4 regions of the Shewanella sp. WE21 genome follow, and region 4 is predicted to be linked to each of the others. Evidence: predicted binding sites of a transcription regulator. Region 4 holds the regulator's gene; each other region holds the start of a gene.
What was found. The regulator sigma-54, encoded in region 4, starts transcription at its own class of promoters, with help from an activator protein. The targets are predictions, from matches to a motif close to GTTGGCACGNNNNTNGNNT.
Positions count from the first base shown of each region.

Region 1: CKQ84_RS04830 (TorF family putative porin) is a predicted target of sigma-54. The motif match lies at 1,276-1,294, and genes of this name have one in related genera.
Region 2: flgA (flagellar basal body P-ring formation chaperone FlgA) is a predicted target of sigma-54. The motif match lies at 6,098-6,116, and genes of this name have one in related genera.
Region 3: CKQ84_RS17340 (YccF domain-containing protein) is a predicted target of sigma-54. The motif match lies at 1,213-1,231, and genes of this name have one in related genera.

Region 1 covers NZ_CP023019.1:1,122,530-1,130,363, forward strand. Annotated here, with positions in the region: gene CKQ84_RS04815 (response regulator) at 1-668, shown strand, start outside; gene CKQ84_RS04820 (HU family DNA-binding protein) at 828-1,100, shown strand; gene CKQ84_RS04830 (TorF family putative porin) at 1,393-2,085, shown strand; gene rimK (30S ribosomal protein S6--L-glutamate ligase) at 2,145-3,050, opposite strand; gene CKQ84_RS04840 (bifunctional diguanylate cyclase/phosphodiesterase) at 3,229-4,944, opposite strand; gene CKQ84_RS04845 (response regulator) at 4,954-5,388, opposite strand; gene CKQ84_RS04850 (CHASE domain-containing protein) at 5,385-7,538, opposite strand.
Region 2 covers NZ_CP023019.1:3,472,167-3,480,000, reverse strand. Annotated here, with positions in the region: gene flgG (flagellar basal-body rod protein FlgG) at 1-53, opposite strand, end outside; gene flgF (flagellar basal-body rod protein FlgF) at 64-807, opposite strand; gene flgE (flagellar hook protein FlgE) at 981-2,342, opposite strand; gene flgD (flagellar hook assembly protein FlgD) at 2,425-3,195, opposite strand; gene flgC (flagellar basal body rod protein FlgC) at 3,220-3,636, opposite strand; gene flgB (flagellar basal body rod protein FlgB) at 3,639-4,043, opposite strand; gene CKQ84_RS15335 (protein-glutamate O-methyltransferase CheR) at 4,187-5,026, opposite strand; gene CKQ84_RS15330 (chemotaxis protein CheV) at 5,127-6,047, opposite strand; gene flgA (flagellar basal body P-ring formation chaperone FlgA) at 6,253-6,960, shown strand; gene flgM (flagellar biosynthesis anti-sigma factor FlgM) at 7,036-7,359, shown strand; gene CKQ84_RS15315 (flagella synthesis protein FlgN) at 7,362-7,787, shown strand.
Region 3 covers NZ_CP023019.1:3,907,507-3,915,340, forward strand. Annotated here, with positions in the region: gene CKQ84_RS17335 (alpha/beta fold hydrolase) at 1-698, shown strand, start outside; gene CKQ84_RS17340 (YccF domain-containing protein) at 734-1,141, opposite strand; gene CKQ84_RS17345 (pyridoxal-phosphate dependent enzyme) at 1,409-2,458, shown strand; gene CKQ84_RS17350 (NUDIX domain-containing protein) at 2,520-3,233, shown strand; gene prs (ribose-phosphate diphosphokinase) at 3,591-4,478, shown strand; gene CKQ84_RS17360 (nicotinate phosphoribosyltransferase) at 4,489-5,961, shown strand; gene CKQ84_RS17365 (hypothetical protein) at 6,119-6,379, opposite strand; gene CKQ84_RS17370 (hypothetical protein) at 6,680-6,853, opposite strand; gene CKQ84_RS17375 (ChrR family anti-sigma-E factor) at 7,580-7,834, opposite strand, start outside.
Region 4 covers NZ_CP023019.1:2,669,278-2,677,111, forward strand. Annotated here, with positions in the region: gene mgtE (magnesium transporter) at 1-696, opposite strand, end outside; gene CKQ84_RS11580 (HPr family phosphocarrier protein) at 947-1,222, opposite strand; gene rapZ (RNase adapter RapZ) at 1,209-2,063, opposite strand; gene ptsN (PTS IIA-like nitrogen regulatory protein PtsN) at 2,060-2,503, opposite strand; gene hpf (ribosome hibernation promoting factor) at 2,506-2,793, opposite strand; gene CKQ84_RS11600 (RNA polymerase factor sigma-54) at 2,822-4,300, opposite strand; gene lptB (LPS export ABC transporter ATP-binding protein) at 4,408-5,139, opposite strand; gene lptA (lipopolysaccharide transport periplasmic protein LptA) at 5,136-5,690, opposite strand; gene lptC (LPS export ABC transporter periplasmic protein LptC) at 5,677-6,237, opposite strand; gene kdsC (3-deoxy-manno-octulosonate-8-phosphatase KdsC) at 6,234-6,785, opposite strand; gene CKQ84_RS11625 (KpsF/GutQ family sugar-phosphate isomerase) at 6,785-7,762, opposite strand.

The DNA.
Region 1 (7,834 bases), 1.5 Mb from region 4:
CCGCTAAAGATATTATTGCTCGCCATAAACCTGACCTTATTGCGAGCGCCATGCATTTCGATGATGGCACTGCCATCGATCTCTTGGGCTACTTAAGGGCCAACGCTGACTGCAAAGATATCCAATTTATGCTGGTCTCGAGTGAGTGCCGCCGTGAGCAACTTGAAATATTCCGCCAATCGGGTGTAGTAGCGATTCTACCTAAACCCTTCAGTGCCGACCATTTAGGCACAGCATTGAATGCCACGATTGATTTACTCAGCCACGATGAACTCGACCTGAGTAATTTCGATGTACAAGATGTGCGTGTATTAGTGGTCGATGATAGCCGTATGGCAAGAAACGTCATTAAACGCACGATTGGTAACTTAGGGATGAAGCTAATTACCGAGGCCGAGGATGGCGCGCAAGCCATAGCGTTAATGAAACACAATATGTTCGACTTAGTGATCACTGATTACAATATGCCGAGTGTAGATGGGCTAGCTTTGACACAATTTATCCGCAATGAAAGCCAACAATCACACATTCCCATCTTGATGGTGTCTTCCGAAGCCAACGATACCCACCTCAGCAATGTGTCCCAAGCGGGTGTAAATGCCTTATGTGACAAACCCTTTGAACCCAAACTTGTTAAAAAATTACTCTATCAACTGTTAGAAGAATAAAACCAGAATAAAACTTAAATCACGAACTGAGTAAATATTCTGCGCTTTACTGAACATCCTGCTGCACGCTAGACGCAAAAGGCTTTCCAAGTGCTAAACCTTATGGCATGTTAGGCACGCTTATTTCAAATAAATCTACGGAAAGAAGAGACAATAAAAATGAACAAAACTGAACTAATCGCCAAAATTGCAGAAAATGCCGATCTAACGAAAGTAGAAGCAGCACGCGCATTGAAGTCTTTTGAAGCAGCTATTACCGAATCAATGAAAAATGGTGACAAAATCTCCATCGTAGGTTTCGGTTCTTTTGAAACAGCGACTCGTGCCGCTCGCACTGGCCGTAACCCACAAACGGGTAAAGAAATTCAAATTGCTGAAGCGACAGTGCCTAAGTTTAAAGCAGGTAAAACCCTACGTGACAGCGTAAACTAAGTTATAAAATTCAATACAACGCCTCCATTGTGAGGCGTTTTTTTTTGCCCAATCCCAGTGAAGTACTGAATGTTTTTTGCACAACAAAAGTGCGCCTCTGCCCCACAAACTGGCAAGTAAAAACATTTCATTAACATTACGAGTTCTAATACCTTGTTTTACATGGCATTGTAATAGTGGCATGTGATTAGCAAATCCTTCCTTAGAAAAAAACCAAGATGCACTAATGACCACAGCTGACTTTGAGTGTGCCAATGGTGAATCGATAAATAAGTCAATCGAGGGGATGAGCATGAAGAAATCACTGTACAGCGTTTTGGCCTTATCGACGGGAATGTTACTGGCAGGCAACGCCTTTGCAGCCGTATCAGGCAACATTGGCGGTACCTCTAATTATCTATGGCGCGGTGCGACCCAAACTAAAGATGCGGTCGCAATCCAAGGTGGCCTTGACTACAGCCACGATTCTGGATTTTATGCGGGAACTTGGGCATCGAATGTGGATTTTGGTGATGATACTAGCTACGAGCTTGATCTATATGCGGGTTATGGCGGCAGTATTACCGAAGACATCAGCTACGACTTTGGCTATCTCTACTACGCCTATCCAGACGCGCCGGGCAGTATTGATTTTGGTGAGCTCCATGCTGCTGTCACGTGGAAATGGCTCGAACTGGCTTACTCCCAAGTCATCAATGCCGGTGACGATCTGGCCGCCGATCCTTTAGATAATAAAGATCTCAGTTATCTTGCCGCGACGGTATCCGTTCCTCTCACTGAAAAGCTGAGTTTATCAGTGCACTATGGTTACTCAAACGGTGATGTCGTCCAATCTTGGTTTGGCGAAGATAATTATGCCGACTATAACGTGACTCTCAGCGCTGATACCAGTATAGGCACAGTGTCATTTATGGTCTCTGATACCGATCTCACCGATGATGATGCCAAACTAGTACTCGGATATTCCTACAGTTTTGATCTATAGGCTCTAAGCATAACAAAACGCCACCTTAAAAAGTGGCGTCGTTTTATCACTATCACCTATTAGGCAATAATTGACCGGTTTGTTTTACGGGCCGCAACCATTTTCTCGATATACTCAACAATGGGCTCAGTCACTGAAATCCCTGTTGTTTGCTCAATCCCTTCAATGCCAGGCGCCGAATTAACCTCAAGGATCAGTGGGCCACGGTTAGAACGTAAAATATCGACTCCCGCGACAACCAATCCCATCGCCTTCACAGCGGCAATAGCCATTTTACGCTCAACAGAGGTGATTTTTACCACCTCACCACAACCCCCTAAATGCAGATTTGAGCGAAAATCACCCTCGGGGCCTTGACGCTTCATCGAAGCAACAACCTTGTCACCGACAACAAAACAACGAATATCACTACCATTGGATTCTTTAATGTATTCCTGTACTAAGATATTCGCTTTGAGCCCCAAGAATGCTTCAATCACGCTCTCAGCAGCCGTTTTAGTTTCAGCGAGTACGACACCAATCCCTTGAGTGCCTTCGAGTAATTTAATGACTAACGGAGCGCCGCCCACCATATTGATGAGATCTGGGATATCATTTGGCTTATTGGCAAAACCCGTCACTGGCATGCCAATCCCTTTGCGGGAAAGTAGTTGCAGTGCCCGCAATTTGTCCCGCGAACGCGCAATGGAGATTGAATCATTCGCGGCATATACGCCCATCATTTCAAACTGACGAACAACGGCACAACCATAAAAAGTCACGCTAGCATGAATACGCGGAATGATGGCATCAAACCCAATTAATTCAGTACCTTCATAATGAATGCTAGGTTTAATAGAATTAATATTCATGTAGCAATTCAGCGTATTGATCACGACAGCTTCATGTCCACGACTTTGGCAAGCCGCGACTAAACGTTGTGTCGAATACAACTGGGGGAATTGGGATAAAATACCTATTTTCATTGCTGAGTGACCAACTTAAGCATGAGTGAATAAACCGTTCTGCGGCACCAAAAGCACAGCGACAGAAAAAGGGGCTGATATTTGTCTATTGCTCAGTGTAATGCAAGAAAATATTCCTCACCAGACGAAATCATTATGCTAATGAAATACTTCAAGACCTATCACATTCGGAACTCGTTTAAATTAACAGCGGCAGAATATACTTAGCCTCAAACTCCGTTGCATCTAAGGGACGAGAAAACAAATAACCTTGTAATACAGTACAATGGCGAGAAGTACAAAACTCAGCCTGCTCAATTGTTTCAACGCCCTCAGCTACTGATATGACATTAAACCCATGGGCGAAGTTAAGTAATGCAGCGAGCAAACGAGTGTCTTTATCATCCTTATCATAGGAAGCGACAAAGCTTTTATCGATTTTCAGCACGCTAATGGGAAACAATTTGATATGTTCTAAGGACGAAAAACCCGTCCCAAAATCATCAAGGGCAAAACGCACCCCTAACTCGGCGATTCTATCGAGCATTTTGGCATGTTCATGGGGATCTTCAATAAGGCAATTCTCAGTAATTTCAAGCTCTAATGCTACAGCAGGAAGTCCTGTCTTAGTCAGCGTATTCGCTATTTTATCAAACAGGTTCTCATTTCCAATTTGCGATGCAGACAGGTTAACGGCAATGGTAAATTCTCTCCCTGTTGGCTGTAATTGGGTTAACCAAACCTGTGCCTGAATACAGGCTTGTTCAAGCACCCAATCATCAATGTCCTCCATTAATCCAATTTCTTCGGCTATGGGTAAAAATTGATCTGGGGTGATAATGCCGTCTACAGGATGCTGCCATCGGATAAGGGCTTCCATCCCCACCAGCTGATGGGTTTTCGCATTCACTTGCGCTTGATAATGAACCTTAAATTCATTTCTTTTTAAGGCAGTACGCAAACTCGACTCGATATGATTACGGTAACGCACCTCTTTATCTAAAGCTTCTGAGTAAAACTGAATTTGGTTTCGGCCCATTTTTTTAGCGCGATACATGGCAATATCGGCACATTTCATCAGCTCAGAACTATTCGAAGCCGCTTCATTATAAAAAGCCACACCGATACTGGCACCAATAAGCACATCGTTATCACCGAGACAAAATACGTCCTCAAACACTTTGAGCAATCGATTAGCCACAATCATAGGGAAATATTTATAATCATTATCAGTGACTAGCACGACAAATTCGTCCCCACCTAAACGGGCAATAATGTCGCCATCTCGTAATACTTCACTTAATCGAGCGGCTACTTTAACTAAAAGAATATCCCCCGTCTGATGGCCTAGAGTGTCATTGATCGCTTTAAAATCATCTAAATCGAGCAAGATAACGGCTAAATAGTCGTGACAACGTTTGGCCCTTGCTATCGCTCGATTAAGACAAAGTTCAAAACCATAGCGATTAACCAGCTTAGTCAACGAATCGTGTTCAGCTAGCTCTTTTAGTTTTTGGTGACTATTACGTAACGCCAACGCCATTGAAGATCTTTGTTTCGCATAACGAATTGCACGGGTTAGTATCCGCGAGTTGACCTCATCTTTAAGCAAGAAGTCCTGTGCCCCTAGTTCAATACAGCGCTGAGCCAGTTTCTCATCTTCATAGCGACTCAGCATAACGACTACGGTCTGATCTTGCGTCATGGCATTGAGCTTGATCAACACTTCTAAGCCATTAGCATCGGGTAATAAATAATCCAATAGAATACCGTCAAAATGACGTTCTAATGCGAGATTTAAACCATCAAATGCACAATTTGCTTCGACCACATTAAAAGTCAACTTTGACTGTCTGAGTGCTCGGATGATCGCAGTTCTATCAACTTCATCATCATCGATCAGTAGTAAATCCATATACTCACCTTATGCGGATGGGAGCTCCACTATTCGCCAGTAACCTTCAAGCATATTAAAAATATTGTTAAAACCATCTTTCATATCAGTTTTAACCATATAACCAGCCACATGATGGCTATAGGCTTTCATCCTATCTTCATCGGTACTCGACGTGGTGAGCATAAAAACGACAGACGAAGAAAGAGAAGGATCTGAACGTATTCGCTCAAGGAACTCAAACCCATTCATTCTTGGCATATTAAGATCCAGCAAAATAAGATACGGACCTTTGATCGTGTCTAAACTCGTTAGAATAGTTAATGCTTCGATCCCATCCCGAGCACGCACTAAGGGATTGAGTAACCTCAATTGTCTCATCGCCCGCTGCACGGCCATGTAATCCACGTCATCGTCATCAACCAATAAAATGGTGACCTGTTGATAGTGATTTGCTGCGCTCATAGAAGCTCCTTTTTCACTATTTGCTTAGGCCAACTAAAGCAAAAACAACAACCTCGGCCCTGCGATTTAAGCTGAATCTCTCCACCTAAACTTTCAACCGTTTTCCTCACAAGTGATAAGCCTAAACCACTGCCTTCAACTTCATCCCTTGGTTTAAGTGTTTGAAACATCTCGAAGACTTTTTCATGATATGAGCTTGATATCCCCGGACCATCATCTATCACACTGAATCGATACTGCTGATCAACCGCCTCACATGAAACCGTAATCACACCTGTACCTAAGTCATGGTGTTTTATGGCGTTACTGATTAAATTTCGTATAACTAATTCCAACAATGGTCTTACGGTATAAAAATTTGGAAATTCACCTTTTAGGACTAATTCAAATCCCTGTGGCGGCGCGACGAGCGCAAACATGTCTTCAACCAGTTGCCGACTTTTCACTTCAGTGGTTTCGGTATCGACACGACCAATCCGAGAAAACATCAATAGTCCATCGAGTAATAACACCATTCGATGAATACGACTTTGGATAAGCCCTAGGTATTTCTGTACATTTTCATTGGTGTTATCGACTAAATCCTCAGATAACCAAGAGGTTAGCTGCTCGATACCACGTAATGGGGATTTCAAATCATGGGAAGCAATATAGGCGAACCTGTCTAATTCTTGATTGATACGCTCAAGCTCAAGCATATGTTCTGCACGCTGAACTTCAATACGTTTACGTTCAGAGACATTGTTAATTGTCGCGAGAATAGAAATGCCATTACTAAAATGAATAGGCGTTAACCCCACTTCAATTGCGAGTCGACTGCCATCTTTACAACAGCCAAACAGGTCATCCCGCATCGACATATTTTTCGCAATAGGCTGCACTAAATAGTTACTCATGTGCTGCTGATGAGCATCCCTTAGGGTTTCGGGCAATAACATATTGATGGAACGACCGAGTAACTCGTCTCTGGTATAGCCGAACAAACGTTCAGCATGGGTATTCACTAAAGTAATAAATCCAGATTTATCCACCATAAATAGCGCACTTGGAGAGGCTTCAATTACTAATCTAAAGCGTTTTTCGTTAGCAATTAACTCTGAAGTCAGTAAAGACTCCTTATATCGATTACGCGCCATAATTAACACTGAGTAAAACAATGCCAAAATAAAACCACAACCGATAAATTGGAGCCACATACCTTGGGTCTGTTCCGCTCTCGAGATAAAACGCGATTGTGATGAAATGTCTAAACGCCACAACTGCCCTCCAACTAAGTCAGTCTGCGAGTGATAAAACACATCCTGCTCATTCGGGGCCACTTTGCTGCTGGTAAACATTAAACTGTCAGCGCTTGCCTGCGGACTTTCATAAATGGCAAGTTTCAAGCCTGAGAATCGCTCCCCCATAATCCCTTGCATGAGGTCATCCATCCTAAACGCTGCATACACAAGTCCAAACACGTGCTGTTTACGCTCAGCCTCTGTTGTTGTGGTGCCTTGATAAAGCGGTAAATACATTAAAAAGCCCGCTTTCGCATCATCAGAAGTATCTTGAACTAATACGACTTTGCCAGAAACTGTCGGCAGTCCAGTGGTAATAGCGCGAGTGATGGCTTTATATCGATTAGACTCGGAGCACATGTCATAACCCAAGGCTCTTTGATTACGCCAATCAAAGGGTTCTAAGTACACAATCACGCAATACTGATCACGCGTTCCTTCTGGGTAAACTTTATAGTCTTTAAAACCTTCAGCTTGAACTTCTTGGATGTGTGCACTTAATGCTTCAGGTTGAAGTAACTGAGCATAGCCAAAACCTTGAAAACCTGGGTAATACTCAGATAAATGAGCATTGATGACATAAGTTTGCCATTCCTGACGTGTCACATTACTCGACGATAATAATAAGCCAACGCCACCACGTAAGACTTGCTCATAGGCAAGCATTCTGCGATTCACGGCTTCTGTTAATTCTTGAACGCTATTTTCGAAACGCTCTTCACCTCTATCCCTAAGATATTGCTCAAGCACATACCAAGAGATCCCCATGAAAAGTAAGGCAGCCACTATCATCAGCCAGCTAGAGCTCAGCACGCTAAAGTAGATATTATTAGATGGGGGGAGTGATTTAGAAAACTGATCCTTGTCCATGTAAGCCAATTCCCTAGCAAACGATTAACAACAAACACAGGTACAAGTGTTGTTGTAATTATGACTAAATTCAAGTTTATCCTACTATTTAACTCGGAATTAACGCGAATATATCTATGACGATACCGTGCTCTTAATCACAAAATAAGCAAAAACTAAATTAATCAAATATTCAATTGCAGTCTAGTGCCTACGCCAAACAGCGGTAAGCTGAATCATCCGACTCACGGGAAGAATTTTTCACCCTAACTCACAAAATTATTTGCTTTTCTACCATACTCTTTTTAGTTAGAAAG
Region 2 (7,834 bases), 800 kb from region 4:
TCAGTTTGCTGTGCGTCTAAGCCAGTTTTACTAATCCATAACGCCGGATGCATAATCTATCTCCTAACTAATACGCATTAATGAAGATGAAGCGCGATCATTCTCTTCCGCGGTTTTCATCATCTTGACTTGCAATTCAAACTGCCGCTGAAGATCAATCAAAGACACCATTTCATCAACAGGGTTAACGTTACTGCCCTCTACGGCGCCACTTTCAACTGCGACGAAAGGGTCAGCTGGTGCTGGTTCACCTGACATTTGTCGAAATAATCCATCTTCACCACGCATCATCTGCGCATTGCCGGGATTGACTAACTTCAATCTCGCCACTTCTTCTATCACTTCAGCAGTCGCCCCCTGAGGGCGAACTGACACTATGCCATCCTGTGAAATTGACACTTTATCAATAGGTAATGGCAGCACTATCGGGCCAGCATCCCCCATCACGGGATTGCCTCTGTCGTTATACAACATGCCCGTCGCATCGAAACTGAGACTACCTGAACGGGTATAAGCTTCACTGCCATCTTTCGCCTGAACGGCAAACCAGCCATCGCCTTTAATGGCAACATCGAGATCCCGTCCAGTGGTTTTTATCGGACCAGAGCGAAAATTAGCTGACGGAGATTCTGTCATCGCAAACACCCTTGAAGGCAACCCTTCACCGAAGGCTTGCATCGATCTGGCCTGCGCCATATCTGATTTAAAACCATCGGTATTAGCATTGGCTAAGTTGTTCGCACGGAGTGCCAGCTCATTCATATTTTGCTTAGCGCCACTCATGGCGACATAAAGGAATTTGTCCACAGACTGCTCCGTCAAATTTTCTACATGACAATATCAAAGCAAGCATCATGCCAACAAAAAATAACGTTTAATTTACTGATAGAATTGAAAAATATGAAAATGAAGTGATTTGACGGCAGGATAAAGGCTAAGTGTTGCCACTGGCGGCAACACTTAGTTAAATAAAGTAATGATTAGCGGATTTGTAATACGGTTTGTTGCAGCGTGTTATTCACTTCAAGGGTACGAGAGTTCGCTTGGAAGTTACGCTGTGCCGAAATTAAATCGACCAGTTCAGTCGTCAAATCAATGTTCGATTGCTCTAACGCCGATGAACTGATGCTACCAAAAGTTCCACTATTTGCCTCACCCGCTAACGCTGGACCAGAGTTCAAACTAGCCTTCCACGACGTATTACCCACTTGCGTTAAACCTTGTTCGTTAGCAAAACGAACTAAAGCAACCCGTGCTAAAGGCACGGTTGAACCATTAGAATAACTCGCGGTCACTAAACCATCTTCGCCGATTTCAACGTTAGTTAAGCGACCTACAGTCGTACCATCTTGCGTCAACTCAGTTGCACCAAAAGGAGCCGCATATTGCGTTGGGGCATTAAACTTCACAGTCAAATCTTGAGTACCATCGGCACCAGCCCCTAAAACACCCGCACCACTGACGCCCAAAGCCTCAGTCTTGACTATAGCAGGATCACTACCAGTGTAGACACCAACAGAATTAAACTTGAGGACAGAGCCTTTCCAACCACCAGCAGTTTGAGCTGTGCCCGTTGCATCAGGTGTACCATCGCCAGTGGTATCTGTTTGATAAGTACCAGCAGGACCGGCTAGATCGACTTGTTTTCCATCAACAGCATAGTAAGCTACCCAATTGTTCTCACCATTGTACGAACCATCTTTGGGCTTAACAAAATAAGTGGTCATAATATGTGGCTCACCGAGTGAGTCATAAATTGTCATTGATGTAACGTTATTGTAGGTTTTTGCATCTAGAGGATCGAATGCCGCGGGGTCGAGTGCACTTTCCTTAGCATTTAAGTTCATTTGTAAAGTAACATTCTCAGTCTTTACAGGGCTACCTGCAGTGTCTGGTATTTGTACCGGCTTAGCCGTCGTTAAACTCACTGATGTCGAGTTCCCATCTTTATCCACTGGGAAAGTTTGCAAATAATTACCAGCAGAATCAACCATGTAATTATTTTTATCGACCTTAAATGCTCCAGCACGGGTAAACGAGTGGTCTAATGTACCCAGTTCAGAGGCAGTAACGAAAAAGCCACCCCCTTTAATCGCCATATCAAGGGAGTTATTCGTCAACTGTAAGCTACCTTGATGGAATTGCTGTGCCACTTGGCTCGTCGCAACACCACCACCGACAGCAGTTTTAGCATTTGAAAAAATAGAATTAGCGTAAACATCCGCAAATTCAGCACGGGACTCTTTAAAGCCAATGGTGTTCGCATTAGCAATGTTATTCGCCGTAGTGTTTAAATCTTTCTGCGCAGCAGAAATGCCACTCAATGCAATGTTAAACGACATAATTCACCTCTACACTTGACTCAATTCATTTATGAGCGATTTACGCCCAATTCGGATGCTGCAAAAATTCTTTTATACAAGCTTAGGTTTCAGACACAGCTAACACATCGGTTAACTTGATGCCCATACCGCCTCTCAAGTTAAGAATCGCGCCAGTACTGGCCGTACCGAGAGAAACGCTGGTCACATGAGCATAGGTCGAGACTGGCAATTCTTGGGATTTCCCATCCACTAAACCACTCGCCTTGATCGTATAGTTACCTGCGGTTACAGGTTTTCCATCTTTATCGAGGCCATCCCAGTTAACATCGACATTGCCCCCCTTACTGCCATCAACTTTAAAGGTGGTCACAACTTGGCCTTTCTCATCCTCAACACGTACAGTAACTTCAGGAATTTTAGCTGGCGTGCTAATCACACCTTTTATTGTTGGGCTTTCAGCTGAAATGTTACCTGTATCAGTTGGGATCAACACCTTGCGACCAACAAGTCCTGATGCCTGTAATGCTTGGCTTGATGTCATAACACCGTTTAAATTAACGATTTCCTTATTCAACTTAGTAATACCATCAACCGTCGAGAATGATGCCATCTGCGCAATCATTTGGTCGTTGTCGACGGGCTTAAAGGGATCTTGCATCGATAACTGTTGGCTTAATAACGAGAAAAAGTCATCTTGAGTTAACTGCTGGCTTTTTGCTTCCGGTACTATTGACTCTTTTGGCAAACGTATGCCATCAAGAAACGGATTACCCGTTGAGCTGGTTGATGAATTCGTCGTAACGGCATTTGGCTGACTCTTATTTTGAGCCGTCTGCGCCGACGCTTGGTTAATTTGATTAATGAGGCTCACAGCTTACCTCCTAAGTAACACATGTTATTTACCCATCCCAAGTGTTTGTTGCAGCATAGACTTAGCTGCTTCAGCGACTTGAACATTCATTTGATATGAGCGCGAAGCAGAAATCATATCTGCCATTTCTTCCATGACATTAACATTCGGTTTATAAATAAAGCCGTCCGCATCCGCCATTGGATGATCGGGCGAATATTCTTTCAGTAGTGGTTTATCACTTTCTACAATGCCTTTTACCGCAACGCCTTGAGAAGCTTGTTGCTGACTTTGGGCTTTAGCCATTTCGGCTTCAAAAATGGGATGACGGGAACGATAGGTCTTATCTACACTACTCGAGACGGAATCCGCGTTAGCTATGTTGCTCGCGGTGGTGTTTAGCCTGACCGATTGAGCAGACATTCCCGAGCCAGCAACATCAAATATGCTAAATAAACTCATGATTAATCCCCTCTCAACGCTTTCTTCATGCCACTAAACTTACTATCTAAAAAACCTAGCGACATTTGATATTCAAGTGCATTTTGCATGAATGCCGATTGTTCCTGTTGGATATCAACAGTATTACCATCACCGGTATCGGGTTGATTTGGCACACGGAACTTAACAAATTGCCCAGTCAACTCCGCAAGCCCAAAATGCTTATCTGGCTCTTGCATTTCAAGACTATTTCGCTGCAGCTGTTGGCCTCGAGCGGCCTGCATTGCCGCAGAAAAATCAACATCGCGGGCTTTGTAATGTGGCGTATCCGCGTTAGCGATATTGCTTGAAATAACTTCAGCCCGCTGCGCTCTAATACCGAGAGTGTATTGATGCACACCCAGTGCATTATCAAAATTGATCGCCATAAAATTGCCTCCTCGTGTTCTCACGAAAACAAAGCAATTCATGTGCCAACATCAGGAAAATTTTGAGAATAACAACAAGGATGAACAAGCGATGAGTAAAAAATTACCGACAATTGTCGGTAATTTTCTTTAGAGCGGCTGAGTTAAGTCTTTTTTTGGTAATAAATGCCAGGGTTACAACGAACCATATCAAACTCGTCCGTTAAACCAGCGATAGATTCTGATGCACCGAGAAATAAAATCCCTTTGGGATTGAGAGCGGCAGCGAATTGCCGCAAAATTTTTGCCTTTGCCTCTGGTGCAAAATAAATCAGCACATTGCGGCAAAAGATAATGTCGAACTTGCCAAGCAGACTATAACTCTCGAGTAAATTATGCGCTCTAAAGTTCACCAACCGCTTCACATTGTCCTTTAACTTCATATTGCCTGAAGGTAATGCATCAAAAAACTGACGCTTACGTTCTTCAGATAAACCACGCGCTAATGCCAAACTATCGTACTCGGCATTTTTGCAACGTTCCAACATGGAAGGAGATAAATCCGTTGCTTGAATCGAAGCACTACCAGCCAGGGCACCAGGCTTCTTCTGTTGATACTCAAGAATAGTCATAGCCAATGAGTATGGCTCTTGGCCAGACGAGCAAGCCGCAGACCAAATTTTAAGCGGACGCCCCAGACGACTGTATTCAGGTAGTAGGACATTATTCAACAACTCAAATGGATAACGATCACGGAACCAAAGGGTTTCATTAGTCGTCATAGCATCGATCACTTCAGCTCTGAGCGCACGCTCAGTAGGCTTCATCGAATGCTTAACCACATCAGATAAGGATGGCAGGTTATATTTGCCCATCAAAGGAGCAAGACGACTGCGCACAAGATATTGCTTATTTTCACCCAGTACGATGCCGCTGTGTTGCTCTAAGAACAACCTAAATTGATTATATTCAGCCTCAGCGAGTGATTTATTTGGCACATTCACATCCTAAATCCTATAGCAAGCACCAAAATCAGTGCGAAACCATCATGTTATAAAGTCGAGATTATAGCGTAAAGCGTATCTAGGTACTAACCTACAGCAATTACAAACTTAAATGCTTATTCACAGCAGCAGCCAGTTCGTCGGGATTAAACTTAGCGATAAAGTCATTAGCCCCCACTTTTTGAACCATTGCCTGATTGAATACACCACTTAACGAAGTATGCAGTACCACTTTAATATGCTTAAGCTTAGGATCATCTCGGATTTCAGCGGTCAGGGTGTAGCCATCCATTTCAGGCATCTCAATATCAGAGATTATGAGGGGGATCTCATCGGCCACATTATCCATCTCTTTGGCGATCTCTTTAAGCTTGTCTAATGCTTCGCGACCATCTTTTGCGGTATCAATTTGTAAATTCAATGACTCGAGTGAACGAATAATTTGTTTACGCGCCACGGCAGAATCATCAATAACCATAATATGATAATGCTGAGTTCTGTCGAGGGTCAGTTTTTCATTGGCTTCTTCACTGATAGCCGTTTTAACTGGTGAAATCTCATCTAAGATTTTTTCCACATCGAGAATTTCAACTAATTCACCTTCAATTTCAGTCACAGCTGTCAGATAAGAATAACGGCCAGCACCTTGCGGCGGAGGCATAATCGCTTCCCAATTCATGTTGATGATCCGCTCAACAGAACTGACCAAGAAGCCTTGAACACTGCGGTTATATTCAGAAATAATGATGAAACAGTTTTCAGTGCTCGCTAAAGGTTTTCCCCCTGTTGCCGCACTCAAATCAATCACTGAAATGGTTGTTCCACGAATATGAGCAACACCCTTCACATAAGGATTAAGTTTAGGCAAAGTGGTCAGTGGTGGACACTGCAGTACTTCTTTCACCTTAAACACGTTAATCCCAAACCGTTGACGACCGTTTAATTTAAAAAGCAGTAATTCTAAACGGTTTTGTCCAACGAGCTGGGTTCGTTTGTTGACTGAATCAAGAATACTCGACATAACTCTGCCTTGTTGTTCTGTTTATGTTCGGCCCTATAACTCAGTTGAGTATAGGCATATTAATTGCTTACGTCTTATCTATCGATAAACATAGTCGAAACTGAGTCAATCTTCTGACAGTGATGCAAATTATTATTACAGTGGTCAGCTTCGAACTTAATAAAAGTATAGGTGCATTCTGGCGTTACAAGCTAGTCTCTTCATTATGAAAGTAAATTTAGTCTGTTTTTTTAGTCTTTTCACCCTCTTCATGCCCGCTTTTGCGAGTGCAGAGCCTATTGTCCCCACCGTATCGGCAATCTCAGAATTAGCTAAAGCGCTTATTTCAGAAAAAATATCCGTTCCAGAAAATGCCAAAGTAAATATTTCGCCACAGATGGTTGACGCAAGAATGCTGCCGTCACAATGTTCATCTCCAATGAAAGTAGAACTGGCTAGCGATAGGGAAATTAGCCGTAATAACACCTTAAAAGTCAGCTGCGATACACAAGACTTAGCTTACCCTTGGCAAATCTATATCTCGGTTCGGGTGGATATCTTATTCCCCGTTGTTGTCTCAACCGAAATCTTAGCACCAGGCGAACTCATCTCTCCTAGTCAAGTAGAAGTCCGTTACATTGAACAAAATAGCTTGAGAGGTGCCGAATTCGATGACCCGAGTAAATTGGCTGGCGTGCGAGTAAAACGACGAGTAGCAAAAGATAATCCAATATTAAGCAACAACTTATGCTTCGTTTGTAAAAATGATTCGGTATCTATCTACGTTCGTTCAGGCTCATTCGAGCTCAAAACAGTGGGCGAAGCCCTACAAGATGGCAATAAAGGTGATCGGATCAGAGTCAAAAATAGCAGTTCAAACAAAGAACTAGATGCTATAGTCACAGGCATTGGCGAAGTTGAAGTAAGAATGTAAAATAATCTAAAGCTTTTTTGTAAGCTGCCGATACCCCAGTTAAGAAATCCCGTACACACGACGCTGGAGCCTAAAATGGCAATTGATATTAGCAAACTCAATACTGCAACGACTGCGCAAGTTCGTTCAGGCGCAACGAAAACGAGCAGCGATCAATCTGCTCAAGTTGCTGCAAAATCGACAACACCACAGAGAAGCGATTCAGTGGTCATTACGGCCCAGGCACAACAACTTCAAGGAGCTCAGACTAAAATGGCTAGCCTTCCTGAAGTTGATCAAAAGAAAGTAGCCGAAATCAAACAAGCTATTGCCGAAGGTCGCTATAAAATTGACCCTGAAAAGTTGGCTGCCAATATTGCAAGTTTTGAAGCCGAACTTAATGACTTAAATAAAGAGTAACTATGACTGAAATAGCTAAACTGGTAGATCTACAACACGCCCATTTGGCTGTTCTTAAGCAAATCATACTCAAGGAAAAAGGCGCTTTGGTTGACCAAAACGCCGATTTACTGCTTTCCCTTGCTAACGAAAAATCGCAATGTCTGAAAGAACTAAAGAATAATGATGATATTCTGGCAAAACACAGTGATAAATCGCTACTCACTCAGCAAGTCGAACTCGTACATAAAATGGCCGAGATCAAAGACGCATTGACTGAATGCAAAGAATTAAACGAACAAAATGCCAGTTTAATTGAGATGAATTTAGCGAGTTTAAATCGCTTTGCTCAAGCTTTACAAGCCAGCAGAAACGCCTCCAGCCTCACCTATAACGATAAAGGCAAGACCTCGACTATCTCAAGTTTAGGCAATGATTTAAAGGCCTAACAAGCGCATCACTCCCACTTAGCATTCCCTTTTCTAAGCTCTGATTA
Region 3 (7,834 bases), 1.2 Mb from region 4:
AGGCACAGGAAGGGGAGACTATTTATCTCCTCGGCTTGTCTATGGGCGGTATGTTGGCGCTGGAAATGGCATGCCAGCGACCTTGGCAGATAAGGCATGTCTTTGTATTAAACAGCAGTGCGGCGAATTTATCGTCTTGGTATCAAAGATTTAACCCGCTGAATGCATTGAAGGCTTTTTTCATGCGGGCTCGGGGTAACGCTTTACATCCAATCGAGTCGACTATAGTGCGTTTAACCAGTTTTCGTCATCGGCGAGATCGAGATTTAATTGTCAAGTGGAGTGAGTTTCGCCGCGATACCACACCAAGTCGACGCAATGTATGGCGACAACTTTGGGCGGCTTTTCAATACCAATGTCCATTGACTGTGGAAGTGCCGATAACTGTACTCTGCGGTGACCGTGATGCGCTGGTGAGTATGGCATCGAGTAAGGCGTTAGCACGGCATTTTGACACCGATTTGATTGTACTCGCGTATTGTGGTCACGATGCCGCTATAGATGCACCCGCAAAACTGGCGCATTATCTGTTGGACATTGTGGGGGCGACTAAGCCGCAAGTGCAGTTTTCTGCGGATAGCGAGCCTGCCAATACTCAATATGATTGCAACGATTTATTGGAGGAAGAAATAGCCTTAAACGAAGCGATATTTGCTGTATGGGATGACAAAGCGCTATCCACTCTTGAAACCAAATAATCGAGAATGAATAGCGCAGTTAACGCATAGTCTTATTAAGCTTTAGCCACTACGGTTTGGCCTATCGGTGTGAGGCTGAGTAAAGCCAACTTAAGATGCTGTATCCCAAAGGGAATACCTATAATCGTCACAAAACAAGCGAAGGCGTGGACCAAATGCCCTATGGCTAACCAGATCCCAAACAGTAAGAACCAAATGATATTTCCTACCATGCCTAGTGCACCTGTGCCCAAGTCTTCACGTCCAGTTAAGTGGCGACGGTTCATTTGTTCTTGGCCGAAGGGCCAAAAGGTCATTTCGCCGATAACAAAACAGGCGCGGCCGAAGGGAATACCAATGATACTGATAAAACACAGGATACCTGCGAGCCACCAAGCGAGTCCCATCACAAATCCGCCGAGTACAAACCAAGCGATGTTGAATATTAAGCGTAATACAGCCATTGAAAGCTCCTTATGTTTACCCTGTTAGCCTTTATCGTTAGCTTCGATAAATTGAATATATGTCAATGTCTAAGCGATAACTATGCCAACTATTTAAATTGTTCATAATCAATTGGTTAATTATATGTATTCGAGATTCATGTGTCATTTTCACTAGTTTTTCGCCAAATTGATAATTTCTTAAGGGCGTAACAGGAAGGGCGGAGTTACACTAGCCTTCCCTTAACTGGTTTAAAAACCAGAGAATTTAATCGTTTGAGTTGCTTGATGTTTGCAAATTCCCCTGTCGATACATTTGCCTTTGCTGGCAGAGACATATTCCTAAAACGTGATGATTTACTGCATCCGGCGTTTAGTGGCAATAAAGCTCGCAAATTCGGCTATTTTTTAGATCATGAGTTTGCAGGCATCAGCAAGGTGATAGGTCACGGCTCGCCATTGGCTAACTCACTGTATTCATTGTCAACATTAGCGAAGATGAAAGGCTGGCAATGTGATTTTTATGTAGATCATATTGCCAGTCAAGTGGTTAAACATCCTACGGGCAATTACGCTGCCGCTTTAGCGAATGGCGCTAATATTATCGATTTAAGTGTGTTAATAGCACAAAAGCAGGCGTGCACTCAGTCGCAATCTGAGCCTCACGTTTTGTCAAATCTTAATGCTAGGCCTGACCCTACTGCGCAAGTGGGCGATGTGCGACTGAGTTGCCCAGATTATATCGAGGCTCAAGTACTCGTGAATGAGCCGACGGCGCTTTTTATCCCAGAGGGTGGTCGCTGTGCTTACGCCGAATACGGGGTTAATAGATTGGCGCAAGAGATAGTACTGTTTGCGAATGCGAATGGATTGGTTGATTTAACGGTGTTTTTACCATCGGGGACGGGAACGACTGCGTTATTTTTAAATCAGTATTTTATCCGTCAGCAAACGGATATTCGCGTCGTGACTTGTGCTGTTGTCGGTGGCGATGATTATTTGCGCTTGCAATTTTCCTTACTTAATTCCAATACCAGTGAGCATCCACAGATTGTTAATGTCGGCAAGAAATATCATTTTGGTAAACTTTATCCCGAATTTTATGCCATGTGGCAGCGGGTCTGCGCCTCAGGCGTGCAGTTTGAATTACTCTACGATCCCTTAGGTTTTATTGTGCTTGAAGATTATTTACAACGTAGTGAACCAGGTCATGTGATGTATTTGCATCAAGGCGGATTATTGGGGAACGAGACCATGTTGCCGCGTTATCAGCGTAAATTTGGCCAAAGTAGCTATGCCCACGGTGCCAGATATTTACTTAGTGACGCTAAGACATAATGTGTTTGAAGCTGTGTCATGCCTAAGTTAAGCTTATGACATTGAATGATGGGGAATACTCATGACTGAAGCGGAATATCTTGCCAATTACGATCCTAAGGCTTTCAAGGCTCAGCTACTGACAGTGGATGCCGTATTGTTTACCTACCATGATCAGCAGCTTAAAGTACTCCTAGTACAACGCTCAAATCATCCATTTTTAGGTTTATGGGGATTACCTGGAGGGTTTATCGATGAAAATTGCGATCAATCCCTTGAGCAAACTGTATTACGTAAACTGCATGAGAAAACCGCAGTAGTGCCACCTTATATTGAGCAGCTATGCACTGTGGGTAATCGTAGTCGCGATGTAAGAGGCTGGTCTGTGACTGTGTGTTATACCGCCTTGATGAGTTATCAAGCTTGCCAAATTCAGATTGATTCAGTGAGTGATGTTAAGTGGTGGCCATTAGCAGATGTGTTGCAGATGCCCTTGGCGTTTGATCATCTGCAGTTAATTGAGCAAGCGCGGGAACGCTTAACACAAAAAGCCTTATATTCTTTAGTGCCAGGATTTGCACTGTCTGAACCTTTTACCTTGCCAGAACTGCAGCATGTACATGAGGTTTTACTGGGCAAGCCTATCCAAGGTAAATCTTTTCGTCGGCGGGTTGAACAGGCTGATTTATTGATCGATACGGGATTAAAGCGCACCGAACGTGGTCGTCCTGCTAATTTATACCGCTTGAAACCCAATACCGCATCGTATCGTTTCTTAAGAAATTTAGAATGTTGATTACAGTGAATGTGGATTTAGGCCAGATATTCGCCTTGCTCAATATGAGTAACGGCGACTGCTTATGTCTTATTCATGGTGACTTTGAATCAGTAAAGGCTGTTTAATTACTGATTTTGCCCTAATGTCTCCGGTTCTTGTATTACTCGATACCCATATTGTGGCTTCTTAGTTGTCGCGCCTATCAATAGTGTCTAAAAGACACTATATGACATTTAAGCATAACATTTTAGGTTGCGGCGTCTGAAATAGTCTAAAAATCGACTTTACATAATAATGTCTTTAAGACACTATTGTTCATGTAGACAACAAGGGCGCCGTCAATTTCGGCAATCTTGCCACAGACAGGAGGTTACTATGTCTCAACGTATTCAAACGTCTCAAGATGCTTCTCACGCTCAACGTTCGCAAGCCGATTTTTATCGGTTACCCGCAGCTAGCGATGAGACTCACTACCGTTTATTTCAATTTGGTGCGGGGGAGAACCATGTTCAACTACTGGTTCCTCCAGCGAAACGCGTCACAGTTTTCTTCGGTTATCGTGGTGATCATTCCATCATGCAGCTCTTGTTGTTAACTGATGCATTGTGTCGCAGTGGTGCAGAGCAAATTGATCTGTTACTGCCTTATATGCCGGGTGCTCGCCAAGATAGAGTGTGTAATGCCGGTGAGGCCTTGTCGGTAAAAGTCTATGCTAGCCTAATTAATCAGCAGCAATATGCTTCGGTCACCGTTTTTGACCCTCACAGCGATGTCACCGCCGCATTGTTAGACCGAGTTCAGGTTATAGACAATCACAGCTTTGTCGCCGCTATCACTGCCCAATTATCGGGTGAGCTAGTGTTAGTCTCGCCCGATGCGGGGGCGAATAAGAAAGTATTCGGCTTAGCTAAAGCGTTACAGGGAATGCCGGTAATCAGGGCCGATAAACATCGTGATGTGGTCAATGGCCATATTATCGCTACCGAAGTGTTCTGTGATGACTTATCGGGTAAAACCTGCTTAATCGTTGACGATATTTGCGCGGGTGGCAGAACCTTTATTGAACTTGCCATCAAATTAAAGCAAAAGGGTGCACAAAGCGTTATTTTGATCGTGTCACATTATGAAGATAAGGCCAGCGAGTTGGTACTGCGCGAGGCGGGCATAGACAGATTATTTTGTACCGATAGTTTAGGTGTCCCCACACATATTTCGAGCGAGTTCTGTCATTGTCATGCTGTTTTGAGTTATATGAATCATTAAGGAAAATATTATGTACTTGAATCCCGTTACTGCCATTGATGGCTACAAAGTCGATCACCGTCGTCAATATCCCGATAATACACAAGTGATTTTTAGTAACCTGACCGCCCGTAAATCCCGTCGTGGTTACACTGACCAAATGGTGTTTTTTGGCTTGCAATATTTTATCAAGCATTTCTTGATCGACAGTTGGAACCGTGATTTCTTTCAACAACCTAAAGAGCAGGTCATTCGCCAATTCTCCCGCCGTATCAATAACTATCTCGGGCCGAATAACGTCGGCACTCAGCATATTGAGGAGTTACATGATTTAGGTTATTTACCAATTAAAATTATGGCATTACCTGAAGGCTCAGTGTATCCATTAAAAGTGCCTTGCTTGATTTTGTACAATACCGATGAGCGGTTCTTTTGGTTGACCAATTATCTCGAAACCATCCTTTCCGCTAATGTGTGGGGTATGTGTACCAGTGCTACTACCGCGCTGCAATACCGCAAAATATTTGAGACTTACGCGCTAGAAACCGATGGTGACATCGCTTTTGTTGATTGGCAGGGGCACGATTTTAGTTTCCGTGGCATGTATGGTGCAGAGGCCGCGATCATGAGCGGCGCCGCACATTTACTCAGTTTTACTGGGACTGATACCATACCCGCCATTGATTTTCTTGAGCAATATTACCTTGCCGATAGTGATAAAGAACTTGTCGGTGGCAGTGTGCCCGCAACGGAGCACAGTGTCATGTGCGCGGGTGGCATGGAGAATGAATTAGAGACGTTCCGCCGTTTGATTGAAGATATTTACCCAACGGGCATTGTCAGCATTGTTTCAGATTCTTGGGATTTTTGGCAGGTGATGACAGAATTCACCTTAGCGTTAAAAGACCGCATTCTTGCCCGCGATGGCAAAGTGGTGTTTAGGCCTGATACAGGTTGCCCTGTGAAGATCATTTGTGGCGATCCACAAGCTCCAATCGGGAGTCCCGAATATAAAGGCGCTATTGAGTGTCTGTGGGACGTCTTTGGGGGCAGCACAACAGCCAAAGGTTACAAAGCGCTGAATAGCCATGTTGGACTGATTTATGGCGATTCAATCACCATTGAACGTGCTGAAGCCATTTGTGCCGGATTAAAGGCTAAAGGTTTTGCGTCAACTAATATTGTGTTTGGGATAGGCAGTTTTACCTATCAACACGTGACCCGAGATACTGACGGTTATGCCGTGAAAGCGACCTTTGCGAAAGTTGATGGTAAAGACAGAGAAATATTTAAAGATCCTAAAACAGATGATGGCACTAAAAAATCCGCTAAGGGTTTAGTGGCGGTATTTAAAGATGAGCAGGGTCAATTTTATCTTAAAGATCAAGCCAGCTGGCAAGATGTCAACAATTGCGAGTTTGTTCCCGTATTTGCCGATGGTGAACTATTAACGGAATATTCTTTGGCAGATATTCGCGCAAGGTTGGCAGAGTCTAGAAGTTGAGCCTATCGATTTGTGATTTTTAACGGCTATCGACAATAGCGAAGATAAAACTGGCAATGTGATTTCTATTAGGGTCATATTGTCAGTTAAGTTTTGAATTTATTTTAAGTCGCGTAAGTAAAACGCCCCATAAATAGTCAAATGCAAATACAAGCGATTAAAACAGTAACTGGTTCCGTTTAAGAATTTTATAGGTACGACGGCCAATGTTTTCGAGGTTTTTTAAATCTTTTAGGCTAGGCGTCACCTCACTAAATTGCCAATAACTGATTTCGGCATCTAACATTTCCAGCATTTTCTTCGAACAACCTAAACATTGTCCTTGGCACAGTTGTGCTTCTTCTAAATTGAGTGGAATAGTCTCTTTGATCTGGTTTATCAAGGTTTGCATGGCAATTTGAGTATTGGGTTTTGGCATAGATGATGTGCTGAACAGTATTCATGTGTATGAATATTAGCGGATGCTGCAATGGAAAGAGGTGATCTAACGCTGGATTTGACTCATTTGGTTCGGCAGGTATCTGTGTGAGAGAGATACAGCCTGAACCAAATGTGCTCGTCATAATGACGTAAAAAAGGATAGCGTGTTCGTGACATTCGGCTATCAGTTTACTTAAGTGCTCGGTACTGCGAAGATAATGGAAACCGATTAAATACACTTGAGTAAACGGGTACTGCGGTATTAATTTTTAACTTATCGTTTTACTTACTTTTTGACTTATTTGTTCGCGGACAATAACCATTTCATAAAGCTGATGGCTTCTGTACGTTTAGAAAAAGTCTGTCTGTTTTTACCTTGACGATCGGTAAAAGCAATTGAGGTTTTATTTACTGAGATTGAATCTACAGGGAAGTTCACTGTAATTTCATGTCCATTAATTTTGTATGACATATGCCACACTCCTTTTTGTTAATTCACCCATAGGTGAGATAGTTGTAACTATAAAATATCCTTAGCAATTGTGCGAAAGATTCGTTCTATTGAGTATCGAGGTTACCCCATCTTTGATTCATTAATCAAGAGATGCTTAATCGATAAATATTTCATGTTGTCGATTACGTCAATGGAATAACTCGATTCAACCAGTTGACCATAGCTTAATGACAATACTATGACAACAAGGAGAACGGTAAGTTCACAGACATAACCACATGATTTTAGTGATATCGAATGATTGAGCTTATGGGGTTTTGCTTGTAGTAGGCTTTCTTTATGAGGACCGAACTCTGATTGCTAAATATCAGGCTGGGTTAAAAAGGTAAACAACAAGGTGTATCTCAAAACGACGTGCAGTATATCAATAAAAATGGCTTATGCAAGTTTAATTTTTATTCGATGTCATTATTTATTTGCTAATGTTGAATTAAAGTGTGTTTTTCGTGACTATTCACTTGATTTAAAGAGGAATTGTCAGGCCTATTTATGGGTTCGTTTTTATTTTTGTGGTAATTGACTAAGGTTAATATTGCCGTTTTATAGGTAAATGTTATAAAAAATCCCACTAAAACAGGTCATTTTAATGGGATTAATCGTAGTCAGTTATGTAATGGACTCGTTAAACTGAATTTATAAATGAATCTATGCGTTTGCTCTTGTTTAAAAACTCAGTCAAAAGGTTTAATAAATCAGTTCACCTATGGGATTAAGTAGCTTACTCAGACCTTTGGTAAAATGCAGCGGTGCATCTAATACTGTGTAGCATAAGCAACCGTTAATGGTTTTCGGTGAGTGATGATGTTGGCCGTCAAGCACGATAAAATCACCTGGGACATAGTCACCATTTAGATCGGAAAACTCTCCGGCTAGTAATAGTGTTAGCTCATAACCTTTATGGGTATGTTGGGGGATTTCGCCTTGGGCATCTATATGCAA
Region 4 (7,834 bases):
GTCATTGCGTTCGAATTTCTGCGCGACTTCGCTGTCGGACATGCTCACCGGAATACTTTGAATATTGGGATCCATGATATTGCGAATTGTGGTGCTTGGCGCGCAAGTCAGCAGATCTGCCAGCCTAACACCGCCAAGGACTTTGTCCTGTTTGTCGACCACATATAAGGTATCTGTGGTGTCGGGTAGGTTGCCCCTTTGCCGAAGATAGCGCAGCACCACATCGATATTCACATCGGGTCTTAAGGTGACTGTATCCGTATTCATCAAGCTGCCGGCGGTCTCATCTGGATAAGATAGGGCTTGTTCTACCCTCAGGCGATTTTGCTCCGTCATCGACTGCAACACTTGTTTGTAAACGGCGTCGGGAAGACTTCGCAGAATATAGGCGAGATCGTCGGTGTCCATGCTTGCTGTCGCTTTCGCGACTCGCTCAGGGCTCATGCTGCGGATCAGTGGGTCTTTGAGTTCTTCACTCAACTCATCGAGTATGTCGCCTATTTGTTCCTGATCGATGAGCTGCCACAGTACTTGTCTGGCACTTGGCGGTGATGATTCTAAGATCAGCGCGATATCTGAGGCGGCCATTTTTTGCAGCATATTGCGCACGTGTACGAACATGCCGCTGCTAAGCGCTTGGTTTAACTGGTCAAGACTATGTCCGGTGTGATCGTTTTCTGAATTATCTACGGGCATTTGTCCTCCATTGTGCGGCAAATTGGTTTGAGATCTTAGTGTTGGGCTAGGATTTAGCGGTGACTAAGCGTCAGTCGATGACATAGATTTAGGCGGCTAAGGTAAGGTTAAGGTTTGCGCAATGACCGCTAGTGTAATCGCCAGTAGCTTGTATCGTCGAGCGACAAATGTTTTGCCATGTCTGAATGGCAAGTTTTTTAAACTAGACATGAAGTGAAACTAACGATGAAGTGCTTAGTGTGAAGTGAAACTAACAGGCTTCGTCAAACTTAGCGTCGATTAAGGCACAAATGGCATCGAGAGCCGGCTCTGCATCTGGGCCTTCGGCGATAAGCTTGATGGTTTTACCCATGCCAGTTTCAAGCATCAGCAAGCCAAGCACACTGGCGGCCGATGCTTGTTTATCACCTTGGATTAAGGTGATGGTCGCATCAAACTCGGAAGCCAGTACCACCAACTTAGTGGCGGCACGGGCATGTAAACCGAGCTTATTACAGATGGTTATCTGACGTTCAAGCTTTGGCATTATTGAGCTCTCGATGACGGGCATAAACTTTATGTTTACCGTTACTAAAGCGTTTTGCCAATTGCTCTGCGACGTAAACCGATCTGTGCTGTCCACCTGTGCAGCCAATGGCCACAGTTAAATAACTGCGATTGTTACGCTCGAGGTGCGGCAGCCAAGTCTCCAGTAAATTTTCGATTTGCCAGATGAACTTATTGACCAGTGGTTGGCGATTTAAGAACTCAGCTACGGGTTCATCTAAGCCAGTTAATGGCCGCAGCGCCAGCTCCCAGTGGGGATTGGGCAGGAAGCGCACATCGAACATAAAGTCGGCTTCGGTGGGCATTCCGTGCTTAAAGCCAAAGGACTCGAAGTTGATCACGAGTTCTTTATCGACACTACCAAGGAGAATTTGTCTGACTTGGTCGCTTAAATCATAGATATTCAAATTCGACGTATCTATGTAGTGATCGACCAGTTTTGACATAGGCTCGAGCAGTTTCCCCTCCAGCTTTATCGCTTCTTGCAAAGAGACTCGGCTCTTCGACAAAGGATGCAAACGGCGGGTTTCGCTGTAACGCTTGAGCAGAATTTTATCGCTGGAGTTAAGGAAGAAGCTCGTTAACTCAGTATCTGGTGGTAGGCTAGCGAGTTGTTTCACTAAGACCTTATCCTGCTCAGGCATGTTACGCACGTCGACACTGATGGCGACGAGATCGTTACTGCCTTTGAGTTGCTCAAGCAAACTGCCAATCAATGGCAAGGGAAGGTTATCGACACAATAATAGCCGAGATCTTCGAGTACCCTAAGGGCGACAGATTTGCCTGAGCCTGAGCGGCCCGACACTATGACCAGTTTCATCCAGTGATTACCTGATAGAGTTCCGTTTCATCATGCGTCTTGCGTAATTGCTTTAATATTTGCTTGTCGCTCAGCTTTTCGGCCATGCAAGACAAAGTACTTAAGTGCTGCTGACATTGGTCTGCAGGCACCAGTAGTGCAAATAAAATATCAACAGGTTGCTTATCGATAGCATCAAATGCTATCGGCTCTTCACACTTAATTAGTATGGCAATGGGCTGATCTATATCGGCTAGTCGACCATGTGGAATGGCGATGCCGTTACCTATACCTGTGCTCCCCATCTTTTCGCGCGCCACTAGGCTTTCGAATATCTCTTGAGATGAGAGGGTCGGGTACTGGGCAGCGACTAAGTCGCTGATGAGTTCCAGTACCTTTTTCTTGCTGCCCGGAGTGGCGCAGGTAGTGCACTCCGGCCGCAGTATGGTACAAAGTTCCATTATTAGTGTTTTGTTAACTTCTCTTTGTGTTTAATAACCTGACGGTCAAGCTTGTCAATCAGGGCGTCTATAGCGGCATACATGTCAGCATGCTCTGAAGTAGCAAAAACTTCACCACCTATGAGGTTTATTCTCGCTTCGGCAATCTGTTGCATTTTCTCAACATTGAGCACAACGTGCACATTATTGATCTGTTCGAAATGGCGTTCAAGTTTTGAAAACTTTTCTTCTACATATGCACGTAACGATTCGGTAATTTCGATATGGTGCCCACTTAGGTTTATTTGCATAGAAACGTCCTCCGATATCCACTGTAGGTTATAAACTTTTACGCTGATTAGAAGGTGGAATAAGCATAGCCTCTCGGTACTTCGCAATGGTTCTGCGGGCTACGTTGATCCCTTGTTCTGCCAGAAGTTGTGCCATCTTACTATCGCTTAATGGTTTTTTCTGGTTTTCCGCTGCCACCAGTTTCTTTATAAAGGCTCTGATTGCTGTGGATGAGCACTCACCACCATCGTCAGTACCGACGTGGCTAGAGAAGAAGTATTTTAGTTCAAAAAGTCCCTTAGGGGTATGCATGTATTTTTGAGTTGTGACCCGTGAGATGGTGGACTCATGCATTTCTACCGCTTCGGCAATATCGTTAAGCACCATAGGCTTCATGGCTTCTTCACCGTACTCAAAGAAACCCTGCTGATATTGCACTATGCAATTAGCAACTTTAAGCAAAGTATCGTTACGACTTTCTAAGCTCTTAATAAACCATTTAGCCTCTTGCAGATGGCCGCGAATAAATTGGCTATCGGCTTGGTTTTTGGTACTGCGTGCCATAGAAGCATAATGTTGATTTACATTGATTTTTGGCATGCAGTCAGGATTAAGCTCAACGACCCAGCGGCCATTTTTCTTCGACACAGACACATCTGGGATAACGTATTCGTCATTATTGGGCGTGATCAACAAACCTGGGCGAGGATTGAGGGTTTGGATGAGTGCTATACCATCCCTTAATTCATCTTCTTTTAATTTAGTCTTACGCATCAACAACCTAAAGTCTCGGGCGGCGATCAGATCTAAATGATCTTTGATCAGCATGCGGGCGTTTTCTAGGTTGGGAGTATCAGCGGCGAAATGCGACAGTTGGATCAACAGGCATTCACTTAAATCGCGGGCGGCAACGCCTATGGGATCAAAATGCTGAATACGCTTGAGTACGGCTTCGACTTCGTCAAGCTCAACTTCAGGATTGCCCATGGCTTCGAGAATTTCTTCAGTGCTTTGGGTGAGATAGCCCTGATCGTCGATGGCATCAATAATGGCGGTGGCAATGGCTAAATCGGTTTCAGAAAACGGCGTGAGGTTTTTTTGCCATTCTAAGTGTTCGTACAAACCTTCACTGGTCTCGCCTTGGAAGGGCATATCGTCTTCACGACTGCCGCCGGGGCCTGAGTTTGGGGAGGCGGTAAACACTTCATCCCATGTGGTGTCCATGGGGAGCTCATCGGGCATGGATTCTTTGGTTAGCGACTCTGCCGTGTCTATGGTGGAGCTGTCTTTTTCTGGTGGCAGAGTGCTAGATTCACTGAAATCCGTATCGGATAGCGTTTGGTTTACAGGGGTTTTAGTGGCGTCGAATTGATCCTCTTCCAGCTCGAGAAGGGGATTAGAATCTAATGCTTGCTGGATCTCTTGCTGCAGTTCTAATGACGACAGTTGCAACAGACGTATGGCCTGTTGTAATTGTGGCGTCATGGTTAACTGTTGACCCAGTTTGAGCTGGAGTGACGCTTTCATGTTACCGCTGATCCCTACGTTATTATTGTTGGATGAGGTCGCTTATTATTATCTTGAGTGAAGCCCAATGGCGGTATAAATTGCCTCCATTGGCTTCGCTCGATTAACTATAGCCTGAATTGTTCACCTAAGTACACAGCCCTAACTTGCTGATTGTCTAAGATCTCTGCAGGAGTTCCTTCGGCAATCAGGTTTCCGTGACTCACAATATAAGCATGTTCACATACATCTAATGTCTCGCGGACATTATGGTCTGTGATCAGTACGCCAAGGCCGCGACTTTTGAGTTGTTCGATAATCTTCTTGATGTCGATAACCGAAATAGGATCGACGCCGGCAAACGGTTCATCGAGCAAAATGAACTTAGGATTAGCGGCTAAAGCTCGCGCAATTTCGACGCGACGACGTTCGCCACCCGACAATGACATGCCTTGGCTGTCACGGATGTGGGTGATATGAAACTCTTCGAGCAGATGTTCTAGTTCTTCTTCTCGTTCTTCGTTTTTAAGTTCTTTACGAGTTTGCAGTACTGCCATGATGTTGTCATGAACAGTTAGCTTACGAAAGATACTGGCTTCCTGCGGTAAGTAACCTATGCCTTTGCGGGCACGCAGATGCATAGGATCTGCGGTTAAATCATCATCGTCGATAAAGATATGTCCCTTATCGCTCTTCACTAGCCCGACAACCATGTAAAAAGTCGTGGTTTTACCTGCACCGTTTGGACCGAGTAGGCCAACGACTTGACCGGTTTTTACCGTCAGACTGACGTCTTTAACCACTTGGCGACTCTTGTAACTTTTCGCCAGATTTTGTGCTCTTAAGGTGATTTGGGTCATTTAGAGTCCTGCTTTTTTACAGGTTTATCCGCCGGAGCGTCTGATTTAGCATCATCTTGATAGTTTTCAGGCTGAATAATAGTGATCACGCGATCGTCACCACTGCCAGTACTCTCGGCCATCAATTTCTGTTGAATCATGTTATAGCGGATTAAATTACCTGTAACTTGGCTACCCGCTTGATCTAATGACGCCATACCTTTCAGTGTTAAGGTGCGGCTTGCCATATCGTAACGAATTTCTTTCGCGCTTGCCGATGCTGGGCGACCATCGTCTAATATCTGGCTATACGTAGCAGGGTTGCCTGTGGCGACCAAAGTTTTGCTATTTTCACCTTCAGCGGAAAATGCACGCAGTTCATTTGCTTGGATTTTTATTGAGCCTTGGGTAACTTCAACTGGACCAAAGAAGATGATCTGGTTGTTTTTGATATCCGCAGTTTGGCTCACAGCTTTAATTTTGACTTCTTGCTTTAAGTCGCCGACTTTCGCGAAAGCACTCATGCTCATAATTAGCATTAGGCTGGCAAGTAATACGTTATTTTGCTTCATATGTTCCTACTACCTGACTGGTCAATTGCACTTCTTGCGCGTTGAGGTCGGCATAAAGGCCTTGGCCTTGAATATTAAAATCTTTCCCTGTGACGTAAATGGTACGGTCAGAGGTCATTATCATAGTGTTGAGATCGAGTTCCAGATAACTGGTGGACAAGGTCTGAATCGGTTCTTCTGGGCTAATGGCATCGATAATAACATTATTTTCTAATACAACCTTGCCAGTTTCCTTGTTTAGCTTGCCCTGATCTGCCCTGAGCTGCCATTGTGCTTTACCTTGGTCTGGATAAACAAGATAAACAGGTTGAGTAAAGAAAGTTTGATTCGTTGAATCATAATGTTCCATGTGTTTCGCCGTCACACGGCTATTCACTAGTCCTTGCTCATTGAACTCAACACTGCGCAGATCTTCAACGATGAAATCTGGGGTATTTTGATCTTTTACTCTGTTATCGGAATCACCGCTGTGTTTGTTCTGGACCTGCCAGTAAAGCGCTAGTGCGGTTCCAAAAAAAGCGATAATCGCGAGTGTCACACGACTCATATACTCATTCCATGGGCCGAAGTGAATTTATTTTGACTTAGGAGTAACAGATCTGTGAGTTCACGCAGTGCACCGTGGCCACCATTGAGCGTAGTCACAAAATGGGCGTGTTGGCGTACATAGGGGTGGCCGTCAGCAACACTGACCGCTAAACCGACGACATTCATCACGGGGAGATCGACAATATCATCACCGATATAAGCCACTTCTTCTGGGGTGACACCATAAAGTGCGAGCAATGCTTCATAGGGCTCGAACTTATTGTCTACGCCTTGGTAAATATGGGTAACACCAAGGGCTGTCATACGGTTTTCAACGATTTTGGATTGACGTCCTGTGATCACGGCGAGGTTGAAGCCGCTGGTGAGGAGTGAGCGCACGCCATAACCGTCACGGGTATGGAAGGCTTTGAGCTCTTCGCCACTATTGCTCAAGTAAATACGGCCGTCGGAAAACACCCCATCGACGTCACAAATCAACAGTTTAATCTTTTGCGCGCGTTGCCACACATCATCACTGATTGGGCCGTAAAATCCTTGCTGTGGCATTAAATGACTCCTGCTTTAACCATGTCTAGCATGTTAAGAGCGCCGATAGGATGGCGATCTTTATCGATAACAATTAATCCGTTGATGTTTTTTGAGTCCATCACTTGCAGCGCTTGGGCGGCCAATACATTATCCGTGATCGTGACGCAGTTACGGGTCATCACATCGGCAATGGGCGTCGTGCGTAAATTCACTTCGGCATCGATAACGCGGCGTAAATCACCATCGGTGAAGATACCAACCAGCTTGCGCTGATCATCGATAATCGCCGTCATGCCTAAGCCTTTCTTGGAGATTTCGTACAGAGCTTCTGTGATGCAAATATCGTGGTTGACGAGCGGTAAGTCATCACCGCTGTGCATCACATCACTGACTTTTAACAGCAACTTACGTCCTAAAGCACCGCCGGGATGGGACATAGCAAAATCATCACGGGTAAAGCCTTTAGCTTGTAGTAGCGCAATGGCGATGGCATCGCCCATCACTAAGGTCGCGGTAGTGCTCGACGTTGGGGCAAGTCCAAGTGGGCAAGCCTCTTCTGGGACTTCGATACATAAATGCACTTTAGATAATCGCGCCATATTCGATTCGGGTTTACCTGTTACCGCGATAACGGGCACGCCCATACGTTGGATGACCGGCATTAAGGTGAGGATTTCGCTCGACTCACCGGAATTTGAAATCGCTAAAATCACATCGTTATCGGCTAATACACCCAGATCGCCGTGGCTGGCTTCACCCGGATGCACAAAAAATGCGGGCGTTCCTGTGCTGGCGAGGGTGGCAGAAATCTTATTGCCGATATGGCCCGATTTGCCCATTCCCATGACAATCACTTTGCCTGTGCAGTTGAGGATCAACTCGCAAGCTTCTGCAAATTCAGCCGAATCAACATATTGATAAAGATTGTCTAGGGCTGACTTTTCAATGTCGATAACTTTACAACCCCATTGGCGCAGTTGTGATTTGTCTACCATGTCTATCTCTCTTTTTGCATTGTCTTTGTCGCCCCATTGATGGGATTGGAATAGCACAATTTGGTACGCGAT